2 linked regions of the Candidatus Microthrix parvicella Bio17-1 genome follow. The protein of the gene in region 1 interacts with the protein of each later gene in a pairwise test. Links are inferred from orthologs where the notes say so. Each region holds a gene or a part of one and is shown on either strand. Other genes may lie near its edges. The genes, in order: obgE and rplL.

Evidence for each region.
Region 2: the proteins of obgE (region 1) and rplL interact in binary tests that used the Escherichia coli proteins (3 or more experiments, as listed by UniProt). The link is inferred for Candidatus Microthrix parvicella Bio17-1 from one-to-one orthologs.

What each region holds. Positions count from the first base shown.
Region 1 is NZ_AMPG01000002.1:565,849-574,348, forward strand. What follows is about bases 2,532-5,343. They hold obgE (GTPase ObgE), read right to left. Parts: upstream 4,668-5,343; coding sequence 3,396-4,667; downstream 2,532-3,395. Other genes in these bases: proB (glutamate 5-kinase), read right to left, coding at 2,532-3,355; MPARV_RS22715 (glycoside hydrolase family 43 protein), read left to right, coding at 4,819-5,343. In the rest of the region: murein biosynthesis integral membrane protein MurJ, read left to right, coding at 1-1,366; MPARV_RS0110770 (PspA/IM30 family protein), read left to right, coding at 1,389-2,231; more of proB, read right to left, coding at 2,252-2,531; more of MPARV_RS22715, read left to right, coding at 5,344-6,333; MPARV_RS0110790 (HD domain-containing protein), read left to right, coding at 6,434-7,660; MPARV_RS0110795 (SDR family NAD(P)-dependent oxidoreductase), read right to left, coding at 7,657-8,500. UniProt on the Escherichia coli protein: An essential GTPase which binds GTP, GDP and possibly (p)ppGpp with moderate affinity, with high nucleotide exchange rates and a fairly low GTP hydrolysis rate.
Region 2 is NZ_AMPG01000008.1:25,327-29,306, forward strand. The notes cover bases 1,070-3,980. They hold rplL (50S ribosomal protein L7/L12), read right to left. Parts: upstream 2,757-3,980; coding sequence 2,382-2,756; downstream 1,070-2,381. Other genes in these bases: MPARV_RS0119240 (DUF2142 domain-containing protein), read left to right, coding at 1,070-2,364; rplJ (50S ribosomal protein L10), read right to left, coding at 2,759-3,508; rplA (50S ribosomal protein L1), read right to left, coding at 3,780-3,980. Also shown: MPARV_RS0119235 (class I SAM-dependent methyltransferase), read right to left, coding at 1-601; more of MPARV_RS0119240, read left to right, coding at 721-1,069. UniProt on the Escherichia coli protein: The binding site for several of the GTPase factors involved in protein synthesis (IF-2, EF-Tu, EF-G and RF3). Is thus essential for accurate translation.

The sequences.
Region 1 (8,500 bases):
AGGCGTGTTGGCGGCGCCCTGGGTGGCCAAGGCCTACACCCTGGGCTTGGAGCCGGGTGCCCGGGCCGCCCAGCTGGAACTGACCGTGCCGCTGATGCGGCTGTTCCTTCCTCAGATCTTCCTCTATGGCATCGTCAGCCTGGCCACGGCGGTGCTGCACAGCCAGCACAAGCTGTCGATCCCCGCCTACACCCCGATCGCCAACAACCTCGTGGTCACGGTCATGTTCGTGGCCGCCCGCCCGTTGGTGCAACGGGTGAGTGAGGGGTCCGGCTCACTGAATGCCCTCCTGCTGGTCCTGGGCATCGGCACCACCCTGGGTGTGGTCGCGCAAGCCTTGCCGCTGATCCCGCCCATGCGCGACGGCGTGGTGCGGCTGCGCTGGAACCTCGCTCCCACCCACCCGGTGGTCAAGCGCCTGATCCGGCTGTCCGGTTGGACCATGGGCTACGTGGTGGCAAACCAGGTCTCGCTCTACGTGGTGACCAACCTGGCCAACTCGGGGCCCGAAGGCACGGTGGCCACCTACCAATATGCGTTTGCGTTCTTTCAATTGCCCCATGGGCTGATCGCAGTGAGCCTGATGACCGCCGTCCTACCCCGTCTGGCCACCTCGTTCGTCGATGGCGATTTGACCTCCTACCGCGCCAACTTTCGCGAGGGTCTCAACGTGTTGTTCACGGTGGTACTGGCCGCCGCAGCGGGTTACGTCGTCGTGGCCCAACTGCTGATCCAAGTGGTGTTTCAACGCGGCGCCTTCAGCGCGTCGGGCACCGACGAGACCGCCCGCACCCTCATCGCCTTCGCCGTCGGGTTGCCGGCGTTCTCCACCTACCTGTACGCCATTCGGGCGTTTCACGCCCGCCAGAACACCCGCACCCCGTTCTGGATCAACGTGGGCGAAAACGGGCTCAACATCGTGCTGGCGGTGCTGCTCACCACCCGCACCGCCTCCGGGCTGGCGGTTGCGTTCAGCGGGGCGTATCTCATCGCTGCGGTCATCAGCGTGCTGGTGCTCAACTTCCAGGTGCGGGACCTGCTCGACCGCAGTCTGTTCACCATGATGGGCAAGGCGACCGTGGCCGCTGTGGCCACCGTGGCAGGCGCCCTGATCCCCACGCTGCCACCGTTGTCGGCGCTGGACTGGGCGCCCGCTCAGCTGATCCTGCGCGTGGTGTTTGGGGCGGTCGCGTTCGTCCTGGCGGTCGCCCTGCTGCGCATCGAGGGCCTGGACCGCTACGTGTCGGTGCTTCGGCGCAAGATCGGGCCGTTCGTACCGAGTGCCGTCGAGCGGTTGCTGGCGCGGACCACCCCTTCAACCCCTGGAGCCTCGGGTAAGCCGGACCAACCGGATGGCACCGCCTGAGCCAGGCTCTATGCTCGTCGTCGTGTTCAAATCGATCAAGCGCTTCTGGAAGTATCTGACCACCAAGCTGAACATGAGCTTCGATGCGAATGCTGACCCCAAGGTCCAGCTGGAGCAGGCGATCACCGAGTCTCAGCAGCAACACAAGATGCTGGTGGAGCAGGCGGCGACGGTCGTCGCCAACCAGAAGCAGACCGAGATGCGCCTTGACACCCGCATGGACGACCTCGAAAAGCTGACAGCCAACGCCCGCCAGGCGGTGCTGATGGCCGATGAGGCCACCCGCTCGGGCGATACCGCCAAGGCGACCGAGATGACCTCGGCCGCAGAGGCGTTCGCCAACCGACTGATTGCGATCGAGGCCGAGATCGAGCAGCTCAAAGGCATGCACCTGCAGGCCACCCAGGCCTCCGATCAGGCCAAGGCCGCCGTGGCACAGAACAGCTCGAAGCTTCAAAAGAAGCTGGCCGAGAAGCAGCAGCTGCTCAGCCAGCTCGACCAGGCCAAGATGCAGGAATCCATGAACAACGCCATGACCAGCCTGTCGGCCACGGTCGGCGACGACGTGCCCACCTTGGATCAGGTTCGGGAGAAGATCGAGGGGCGATACGCCAAGGCTCAGGGCGTGTCGGAGCTCCAGGGCCAGTCGGTCGAGTCGAAAATGCTCGAGGTGGAGCAGGCCACCCGGAACGTGGAGGCCCAGGCTCGGCTTTCCAAGATTCGCAGTCAGTTGGGGCTCGACACCGGTACTGCCGACGCATCCGCGGTCGAAGCGGCACCCGCAGCCCAGCCCGACGCAGCCCAGCCCTCAGCCACCCAGCCCGATGCTCCCGACACAGGCGAGGCCCAGCCTTCCGCCGGGTAAACCTCGCAGACGGACGTCCCTCAGCCCTCGGGGAGCACCACCAGGTCGTCCCGATGGATCGCCACCGGTGACACATCGGCGGGCACCTGCGAACTCCGGCGCCCCGCCACCAGCAGTAGGTCGCTCGCCGAAATCCGGCTGATTCCCTTCGCAAAGACAGCGCCGTCGGCGTCGGCCACCTCGACCGCATCGCCCTCATCGAACCCGCCGTCCGCCGACACGACGCCCGCCGGCAACAGCGACGAACCGCCGGTCAACAAGGCAGCGCGCGCCCCAGCGTCCACCGAGATCCGACCGGCGGCGCCGACGGCGAAGGCGATCCACACCTTGCGAGCAGGCAGACGTCCTTGGCGCGCTCGCACCGTGGTGCCCACGCCCGGCTCGCCGGTCACCGCGTCGAGGAGTACCCCTGAACGGTCGGCCTGGGCGATCACGGTGCGCACGCCGGCCCAGGTGGCCATCTTGGCCGCCGCAAGCTTGGAGGTCATTCCGCCGGTGCCGCGGTTGGACCCGGAGTCGCCCGCAAGCGCCTCCAGTTCACGATCAACCTGCGCAATGTCCTCGATCAACGAAGCGGAAGCGTCCAGCCGGGGGTCTGCGGTCAAGAGACCGGCCTGATCCGTCAGCAACACCAGCACGTCTGCAGCCAGTGCCTGGGCCAGCAACGCAGCGATGCGGTCGTTGTCGCCAAAGCGAAGCTCATCGTCGGCCAGGGCATCGTTCTCATTGACGATGGGCAGCACCCCCAGCTCGAGCATGGCCTCAAGGGTGGCACGTGCATGCAAATACTTGTCCCTGGCACCAAAGTCGGTCGGAACCACCAGGAGCTGGCCCACCACGGTGTTGTGATGCTTCCCGAATACGGCGCCGTAGCGCTCCATCAGGTGCACCTGGCCCACCGAGGCGACGGCCTGGAGCACGCGCGGGTCGCGAGGACGCTCGTCGCCGCCGAGGCCCAACGCCGGCAGGCCGGCGGCAACAGCGCCAGAACTGACCAGCACCACCTGATGACCGGCGGCATGCACCGCTGCCACCTCCCGCGCCACCGTCTCGATGGCATCGGACCGCAGCCGCCCGGCGTCATCGGTCACCGACGACGTGCCGATCTTTGCGATTACCAACATGACAGGTATCGACCCGGCAGGCACCCACGGCGCAGCGCGCTCAACGGAGGTCGTCCTCGCCGTACTCAAACGACATGGCGCCAATGTGCACCATGTCCCCAACCTTGGCACCGGCCTTGCCCAATGCCTTGTTGACCCCAAGCTTGTTCAACCGTCGCTGCGCCTCGGCCAGCGCGTCGGGGTTGGTGAGATCCGACAAGGCCACCGCCCGCTGGGCATCCCGACCCACCACGCGGAGCGAACCGTCGATCTCACGTACCACCCGAATGCCCTCGGGCTCGGGGCGATGCACCACGTAGGCGCTCGGGTCCTCACCGGACTCGCGAGCCTCCTCCACCGCGCGGCGCATGGCGCCGACGAACTGCCTGGTCCCCTGCCCGGTCACCCCCGAGACGGCCAGCCAGCCCTCGGCCTCGGCCTCGGCTGCCTCCTCCGGCGCCAAATCGGCGCGTGCTGCAACCCGGATTTTGGTTCGATCGAGAAGTTCAGGCCGATAGTCGAGCAGCTCGCCCAGCAGCACCCGCTCCTGCTCGTGCCGATCGGCCTCATGCATGCGTGCGCCGGGCGGGGCCACGTCGGCCATGATCACCAGCACCCTGGCCCGCTCGATATGACGGAGAAAGGCGTGGCCCAGGCCCCGACCCTCTGCTGCACCTTCGATCAGGCCAGGGATATCTGCCACGACCATCTCAAACCCATCATCGGTGCGAACCACCCCGAGGTTGGGCACCAGGGTGGTAAACGGGTAGTTGGCGATTGTGGGCTTGGCCGCCGAGATTGCCGCGATCAGCGTGGATTTGCCCACATTGGGAAACCCGACCAGCGCCACGTCGGCCATCAGTTTCAGCTCGAGGACCAGAAAGCGTTCCTCGGTGTATTCACCTTGCTCGGCAAAGTCGGGGGCACGGCGCCGGTTGGACAGGAACCGGGCGTTGCCGTGGCCGCCCCTGCCCCCCTCGCCCGCCAGCCACCGGTCACCATGGCCGACCAGGTCGGCCAGCACCGTGCCATCGCGTTCGCGCACCAGGGTGCCTTCGGGCACCGGCACCAGCAGGTCCTCGCCCGCTGCACCGTGCATGCCCTTACCACCGCCATGGTTGCCACTGGTGGCCTTTCGGTGCGGATGGTCCCGAAACGCCAACAGCGAGGCCACGTTCCGGTCGGCCACAAACCAGACGTCGCCGCCCTTCCCGCCGTCCCCGCCGTCCGGGCCCCCTCGGGGCGTATGTGCCTCGCGGCGGAACGCCACCGCACCCGCGCCGCCCTCACCTGCCTTTACGAACACCCCGGTCTCGTCAACAAAGTTGCTCACCGGGACAGCGTAGAAGGCACCCCTCCTTCGGGACGTACCGAGATCCACGTCGGCCCTGCTTCATCTCCCGGACCATGACCGCTAGAATCGCATCTCTGCTCGCCGCACGGATGGCGACATGCCACCACCGACGGCCCCAGGCGGACGTTTCGTGACTCCACCCACCACCTCCACCAGTGACTCCCCGGTGCGCCCCGCAACCAACGAGGTGGACGTCGACGGTCCCCTTCCGCAGCCCACGGAGCCCACACGTGAGGCCGACGATCTGCCCGCCTCCGACGGCGATCCGATCTCCGAGCCGAACAACCCAACGCCCCACAGGCGGCGCATCCCGGCGCTGGTCGCAAGCGTGGTGCTGATCATCGGTGGGGTGGTGGCCATTCGTGCCTACACCGAGCGGGTTCAAGCCCAGCGCAACGCCGAGGCCAAGCTTGCCACCGCCAGGGACACGATGGCCGAGATGCAGCGACAGACCGCCGAGCTCCAGGCGGCAGACGCCGAGCTGCGCCAAACCACCGAGGACGCACGCACCACCTCGAAACTGGCCGAGGCCGACTCGGCCGAAGCCCGGGCGGCCCTCGGAGCGCTGGAGGAGCAACGCCAGGCCCTCCAGCAGCAGATGGTGGCAGCCGACAGCGGCCGCGGCCTCCAAGCCCTGTACAACGGGCGGATGAAGACCTGCATTGACGGCCTCAACCGGGCGGTCAACCAGATCTCGGTTGGCGATGCTTCGGGCGGCGCCTCCACCCTCGGCACCGTTCAGGACGACTGTGCCGCGGCAGAGGCCGCCGGACCATCCGCGATGCCCTACGACTTCCCCGACCCGTTCGTGCTCATCGATGGCGCCACCTCCTACGCATATGCGACCAACGCGGGTGGCGGCAACGTGCAACTGGCCACCAGCACCGACCAAAAGACTTGGAGGTTCGTCGGTAACGCGCTTCCCAAGCTTCCGAACTGGGTGGAACCCAGTGCCACCTGGGCTCCTGCGGTGGTCAAGCTGAACGGCAACTACGTCCTCTACTACTCGGCCCGCAAAAAGGGCCAGAACATGCAGTGCGTCTCGGTGGCGGTGGCCAAGACCCCCAAGGGGCCCTTCGTCGACAGCTCCACCGGGCCGCTCGTTTGTCAGGAGGACCAGGGTGGCAGCATCGACCCCAGCCCGTTCGTCGACCTCGACGGAACGCCGTACCTGCTGTACAAGTCCGAGGGCACCCCGGTGGGTCGCTCCGGCGCGCTGTGGAGCCAACAGCTCAACCCGCAGGGCACCGGGTTTGCCGGTTTCCCCACCCTGTTGCTGACCGGCGACCCGGGTGGCTGGGATCACGGGGTGATCGAGGGACCATCGATGTACCGCGATCAGGAGGGGCGGCTGTGGATGTTCTACTCCGGTGCCGGATGGAGTAGCGACCAGTACGCCGTCGGCATCGCCGGCTGCCCAAACGGGCCTGCCCAACCATGCGCACGGGCCAACGCCAAACCCATCCTGAAGACCAACGATCGGGTGGTGGGGCCCGGCGGGCTCGAAGCATTCCGGGAAGCCGACGGCACCCCCAAGGTGGTGTTCCACGCCTACCAGCCGGGCAAGGTGGGCTACCCGAACAACCGGGTGCTGGTGATCGGCACCCTCAAGTTGGACCACGACAGCGTCTCCCTGGATTACTGAACAGCGTCGGTGCGATCGTGGGCGCCTGAAGCGCCCGAACGGTGCGGGTGGGCCCTACGACCGAACTTGGTTGTCACTGCAGCTCCCTAGGATCGGCCCCATGAGCAGAACGTCCCCACCGGAACGTCAGACCTCGGTCGCCGACGGCGAACGAACCCGAGCCTGGGCCGCAACGATGGGCGGTCATCAGCTGGCCCCCGGGCATGCCGACGAGCCGGGCGTGCGCTCGGCTCACGCGGGCGGCACCTTGCGCATCGGCCAGGCCGCGGGTGCGTCTCAGGCATCTGCTCCAGCCAACCGGGATGCCCGCGAACAGGCCGAGCACGCCTGGATGGCCCCGGGCGCCACCCGATCCGAGGGTGCCGGCCACCGGCGACGACAGGAGGGGCCCGACCCCGAGCGCACCTGCTTCGAGCGCGACCGGGACCGCATTCTCCATTCCCCCGCCTTCCGCCGCCTGGCTGGAAAGACCCAGGTGTTCATCTTCCCTGACGATCATCAACGCACCCGCCTGACCCATGCCCTCGAAGTGGCCCAGGTTGCTGTGGCCATGGCCACCGCCCTCCGCCTCAACGTGGCGTTGACCGAGGCGATCGCACTGGGTCACGACTGCGGACACGGCCCTGGTGGGCATGCGTCAGAGGACGCGCTGGGCCCGTACCTCGACGAGGGCTACGACCACGCGGTGTGGGGCGCCGATGAGGTGCTCACCCCGCTCAACCTGTGCACCGAGACGCTTGACGGCATCCGCAACCACAGCTGGTCCCGCCCGCGGCCCGCCACACCCGAGGGTCTCGTGGTCAGCTGGGCTGACCGCATCGCCTACACCGCGCACGACTTCGAGGACGCGGTCACCGCCGGCATCGTCGACCACGGCGCCCTGCCACCGCAGGTGGCCGCCTATGGGGACAGCGTGCGGTCCGGGCAGCTGCGGGCATTTATTGCCGACGTGATCCATGTGGGGCGCACACACGGCGTCGTGGGCATGACCGACGAGGCATCCGGCGCGCTCGCAGCATTCCGACGGTTCAACTACGAGAACATCTACCTGCGCCCCGCATCGGTCGTCGCCGCCGACTCCGTGGTCGCGATTTTGTCGGCGCTCGTCGAGTACTACGCCGACCGACCCGGCACGCTGCCCCCCGACGTGTTGACCGGCCAAGCGGACGGTCCCGTACCCACAGCGGGCTCGACCCAGGCGCTCCGGGCGGCGGTTCGCTGGGTGGGCGGCATGACCGATCGCTACGCCTGTGCAGAAGCCCTCTCAAAGCTCGGTTGGGACCCGGCCAAGCTTCCGACCGGCGTCGACACCATGGGCCTCCGCTAGTCCGAACCTGCGCTGTCATCGGGCTCGACCGGGAGCTCGATGCCGGGGAGTTTCAGCTGGGGGTTCTCGCCCGCGAAGGCACCGCGAGCCCGTTCGGCGGCCATGGCGATCCAGTCGTCCCCGGTAAACACCCAGAATCGGCGCTCCAGCACCGCCGACCACACCAGGTCGGCCACCTCCGACGGGTCCATCCCCGACGCGATCAGTTGGGCGACCATCGCTCCAGGACCGTCCGCTCCCTCCTCGCCTTCGGACAGCCCGCCTTCGCCAAACATCGTGGGGCCACCATGACGCTGGGGCCGGTTGCGGCCGGCTTCGTAGATGCGGGTGCGCACCCAGCCCGGGCAGAGCACCGAGGCCCCCACCTCGGGATGGCTGAAGGACAGCTCGTGATAGAGCGCTTCCGACAAGGCCACCACACCGTGCTTGGCGACCGAGTACGGCGACATGAACGGCGGGGAGGTCAGCCCCGCCATCGAGGCGGTGTTGACGATGTGGCCTCCGCCCGACCGGACGATCAGCGGCACGAAGGTCCGGACGCCGTAGACGACGCCCCAGAGGTTCACCTCCATCACCCACTGCCAGTCGGACATGGGCACCTCCCACGACAGGCCACCGGCAGAGACCCCGGCGTTGTTGCACACGAGGTGCACGGCGCCAAAAGCGTCCATGGTCGCCTCGCCCAGGGCTGCGACCTCGTCGGCGGAGGCAACATCGACTCTCACCGGCAGGGCTCGGGCGTCAGCGACGAGCACACCTTCGTCGGCCAGTTGACCAGCCACCTCGACCGCCGCGGGTTTGTCGACGTCGGCCACCACGATCGACATGCCGGCCTCGGCG
Region 2 (3,980 bases), on another replicon or contig:
GCTTCGCCTCAACCACCAGACCGGCCGATTCGAACACCTCTGCCATCTCGTCGATGGGACGGCAGTAGATCGGTTCGGGTCCGGCCACCAGCCGGTCGTGTACCCGATTCCAGTGGTATTTCCAGCGAGGAGCCACGTCGAGGTCCTTCACGATGACCCGGCCGTCGGGCACCAGCGCCGCCGCCACCGACTGGGCCACCCGAGCGTGCATCTCGGCTGGGAAGTGATGCAGCGCATCGCAGATCAGCACCGTGTCGTACATCGCCGGCTCGTCGATGGCCGTGGCGTCACCCAGCCGAAGGGTGACCCGTGGGCTGCGGTGCCGGGTTTCGGCGATGAGGGCCACCTTGTCCTCGTCCAGGTCGATGCCGACGAATTCCAGGTTGGGGTTCTGCACGGCCAGATACCGCTCCAGCATGCAGAGGCCGCTGCCCAGCGACAGCACCCGGCCGCTCCGACCGGCCAGTTCGGCTTCCAGTGGGCCCACCGGCGCCACCACAAAACGGGCAGCGACAAACGCCCTGGTTACGGGAGGGGCGCCTCGGTAGGTGGCGATTGCCGAGCGAACGGCGGCGAGTTTCACTACTTCTGCACCGCTCACGGTCGACGACGGATGGGCCCGATTACGGTAGTTCACAGCGGCCCGGCCGATGCCACCGCCGCCGTCGACAACCCTGCCCCGGCTTTGGGTCCCGCCGCCCCTTCGGAGTCACCACGCCCGTGTCGAACACAGCCAGCAACGACAGCGGGCTCGCCCGGCGGGCGACGTGGTGGCGGCTCTTCGGCCTGCTCACGCTGGCAGGCGTCGCCTGGATGTTGGCCACACCCCCGTTGACCGGACCCGACGAGGTGTTTCAGGCTCGGCGTGCCGCGGCGCTGGCCCGCGGCCAGTTGCGGGGCAACGTCGTTGGCTCCGGCACGTTTCAGATGATCGAGGTGGATGTACCCGACACCTACGTGGCCGGGGGCGACTCTGCGTTGTGTTTCGTCGGGGCGCCGGTGCCCGAGTCGCCGCAACGAGGGTTCGCAGTCGTTGCCCAGGACTGCCCCCCCTACCGGTCGTCGTCGAAGCTCACGACCACCGAGACCGGCCAGTACCGAGGTCAGCCGTTCTACTGGGCGGTGGTCGGCCTCCCGTCGCTGATCGACACGGGCGTGAGCGGCACATACCTGATGCGCCTGGTCGGCATCGTCATGACCACCGCACTGTTGGCCTCGGCTGCGGTATCCACCATGGCGGCCGCTCGACGACGCCTGGCATCGGTGGCGTTGTTCGGGTGCGTCACGCCCATGGTGTTGTACCTGGCCGCCTCCACCAATCCCAGCTCGGTGGAGATCGCTGCGGCGATCGGCGCATGGACCACCGGCATGCTCTTGACCCAGGCCGATTCGCAGCCCTCCGGGCGCGAGGTCGCCCGCTTCGGTGTGTCGATGGTGGTGCTCGTCCTTGCCCGCGGCCTGGGGCCACTGTTCGCCGTCGGCATTCTGGCCGTGCTGGCCGTGCTCGGCGGGAAGACGAAGGTTTTTGCTCTAGTGCGGCGTCGGGATCTGCGAGCGTGGGCCGCCGGAGGGGCTGCTGCGCTCCTGATCGCCGGATGGTGGCTGTGGTTTGTCCAGCAGACCTACGCCCCGCCCGAACGGCCCGGGTCGGGCGTCGCCACCGCCATTGGGTACCTGCCGTTCTACATTCGCCAGTCGATCGGCGTGTTTGGCCAGAACGACAGCGCCATCCCGCCACTCGCAGCCTGGGTGTGGGTCGCTGCGTTGCTCGGCGTGTTTGCGGTTGGCCTCTGGCGCTCATCGGCCAAGACCATCGTCATCTCGCTCGCCACGCTGGTGGCGGGCCTCGCCCTGTCGGTTACCGCCGAGGGTTTGTCGCTACCACCCATCGGCTTCTTCTGGCAGGGCCGCTACGCGTTGCCGGTGCTGCTGGGTGCGTTCCTCCTCGCCACGTGCACCAACCCGGTGGATCGTCCGGCGTCAGCTCGCGCCGACACCCCCGACGATCGGCAGGCTGCAGGTCGCGGCGCTCCGTGGAACGTGGCGGCGTTCCTCCACACGCGACGTGCCGGCGATGGTGCCGTCGGCCTCGCCCTCGGCCTGTTCACGGCGGTGCATGCCGCCGCGTTCCTCTCGGCGGCACGCCATCACGGCGCCAAGGGTGGCGACCCGCAAACGTGGTGGCAACTCCTGAGCAACGCCCGGTGGTCTCCCCCGCTCACGTTCCCACTGCTGCTTGTGATCTACCTGGCAGCGCTCGGCGCGCTGGCGTGGCGCGTCGTCGGGCTGGACGCGACACCGCCTCCCCGCAGCATGCGGGGAGGCGGTGATCACATTGCACTTCGCTTGACGGCTCATCGCTGAGCCGTCAAGCGAATTGACTATTTGATCTCGACGGTGGCGCCGGCGGCCTCGAGGGCCTCCTTGGCCTTCTCGGCCTCGTCCTTGGGCACGCCCTCGAGGACGGCCTTCGGTGCGGCCTCAACCAGATCCTTGGCCTCCTTGAGGCCCAGGCTGGTCAGCCCACGCACCTCTTTGATGACCTGGATCTTCTTGTCGCCAGCGCCGGTGAGCACGACGTCGAAGTCGTCCTTCTCTTCCTCGGCCTCTGCGCCGGGACCGGCAGCGGCGGCCACGGCGGCCACGGGAGCGGCTGCGGTCACCTCAAACTTGTCCTCGATGGCCTTGACCAGTTCGTAGGCCTCGACCAGGGTCAAACCCGAGATCTCTTCCAGGATGTCGTCAACTTTGCTCATGTTCAGCTCTCCTCAGTGCTTTCCGCCGCGGCGGGGGGTTCTTCAGTGGTTGCATCGTCGGCGGGTGCCTCGGACGTGTCGGAGGCGGACGCCTCCTCTGGTGTGGACTCGGCTGGTGCCTCGTCAGCGGGTGCCTCGTCGGCAGGTGCCTCATCGGCCACCGGCTCGCTCGCAGCGCCGGCGTCGGCGTCGGCGAATGCTCCGCCGTCGATCGCCGCCTGCAGCACGTAGGCCAGGGAACGATGGGTTCCGTGAATGCCTGCGGCAAGACCGCGGGCCGTTCCAGCAATGCCGCCGGCCAGCTTGGAGTAGATCTCCGGACCGGTGGGCAGGTCAGCCAGTTCCTTGACGGCGCCGGCGTCCAGGACGTCGCCGCCCATCACTCCGCCCTTGAGTACCAGCAGTGGCTGGGTCTTGGCGAAGTCGGTGAGCGCCTTGGCGGCAGAACCGACGTCGGTGGCCACGAAGGCCATGGCGGTCGGTCCGACCAACAGTTCGGCCAGGTCCCAGTCGAGTTCGTCGGCTGCGCGACGCACCAGCGTGTTCTTGTACACCTTGTACACGGCGCCGGCCTCGGTCAGCGAAGCCCGAAGGCTTTGCAGTTCCTTGACCGTCAATCCGCGGTACTCGGTGAGAATCACCGCCTCGGCGTTGCTCATCCGCTCCTTCACCTCGGTCACCACGGCCACTTTGTCGGCCCTGGGTTCCTTGGCGTCGGCCTCGGCTGCAAGTTCTGTGGGGTCATCTGTCATGCACTCACACCTCCTCTCTTCATATTGGTGGGCTCGAAGCCCGGTTGGTTGTGGGTGGAGATCGCCACCCGAACCACGTCGGAGACGCGAAACGGGTGCCCGCAAGCGGACACCCGTACAAGAGAGGCGGCACCCGAGGGCGTCACCAGATCTGAGGAGTCCGCCTATTTCGGCGAGCCGAGGCTCATTGAGGAGTTGCCGGCCGGAGCCGGTTTGTCCACCGAAGGTCTTTGGCGATGTGATCTCGAAGACGAGAGCCTAGCGGACCCGCCTACTTGGAGTCGTAGGCGCCGGCGTCGACACGGACAGCGGGGCCCATGGTGGAGGACAGCGACACCTTCTTCAGGTACTTGCCCTTGGACGCCGACGGCTTGGCCCGCATGATCTCGCCCATGACGGCGGCCAGGTTGGCGTCCAGCGCGTCGGGCTCAAAGCTCACCTTGCCGACGGGCACCGCCACGTTGCCGTAGCG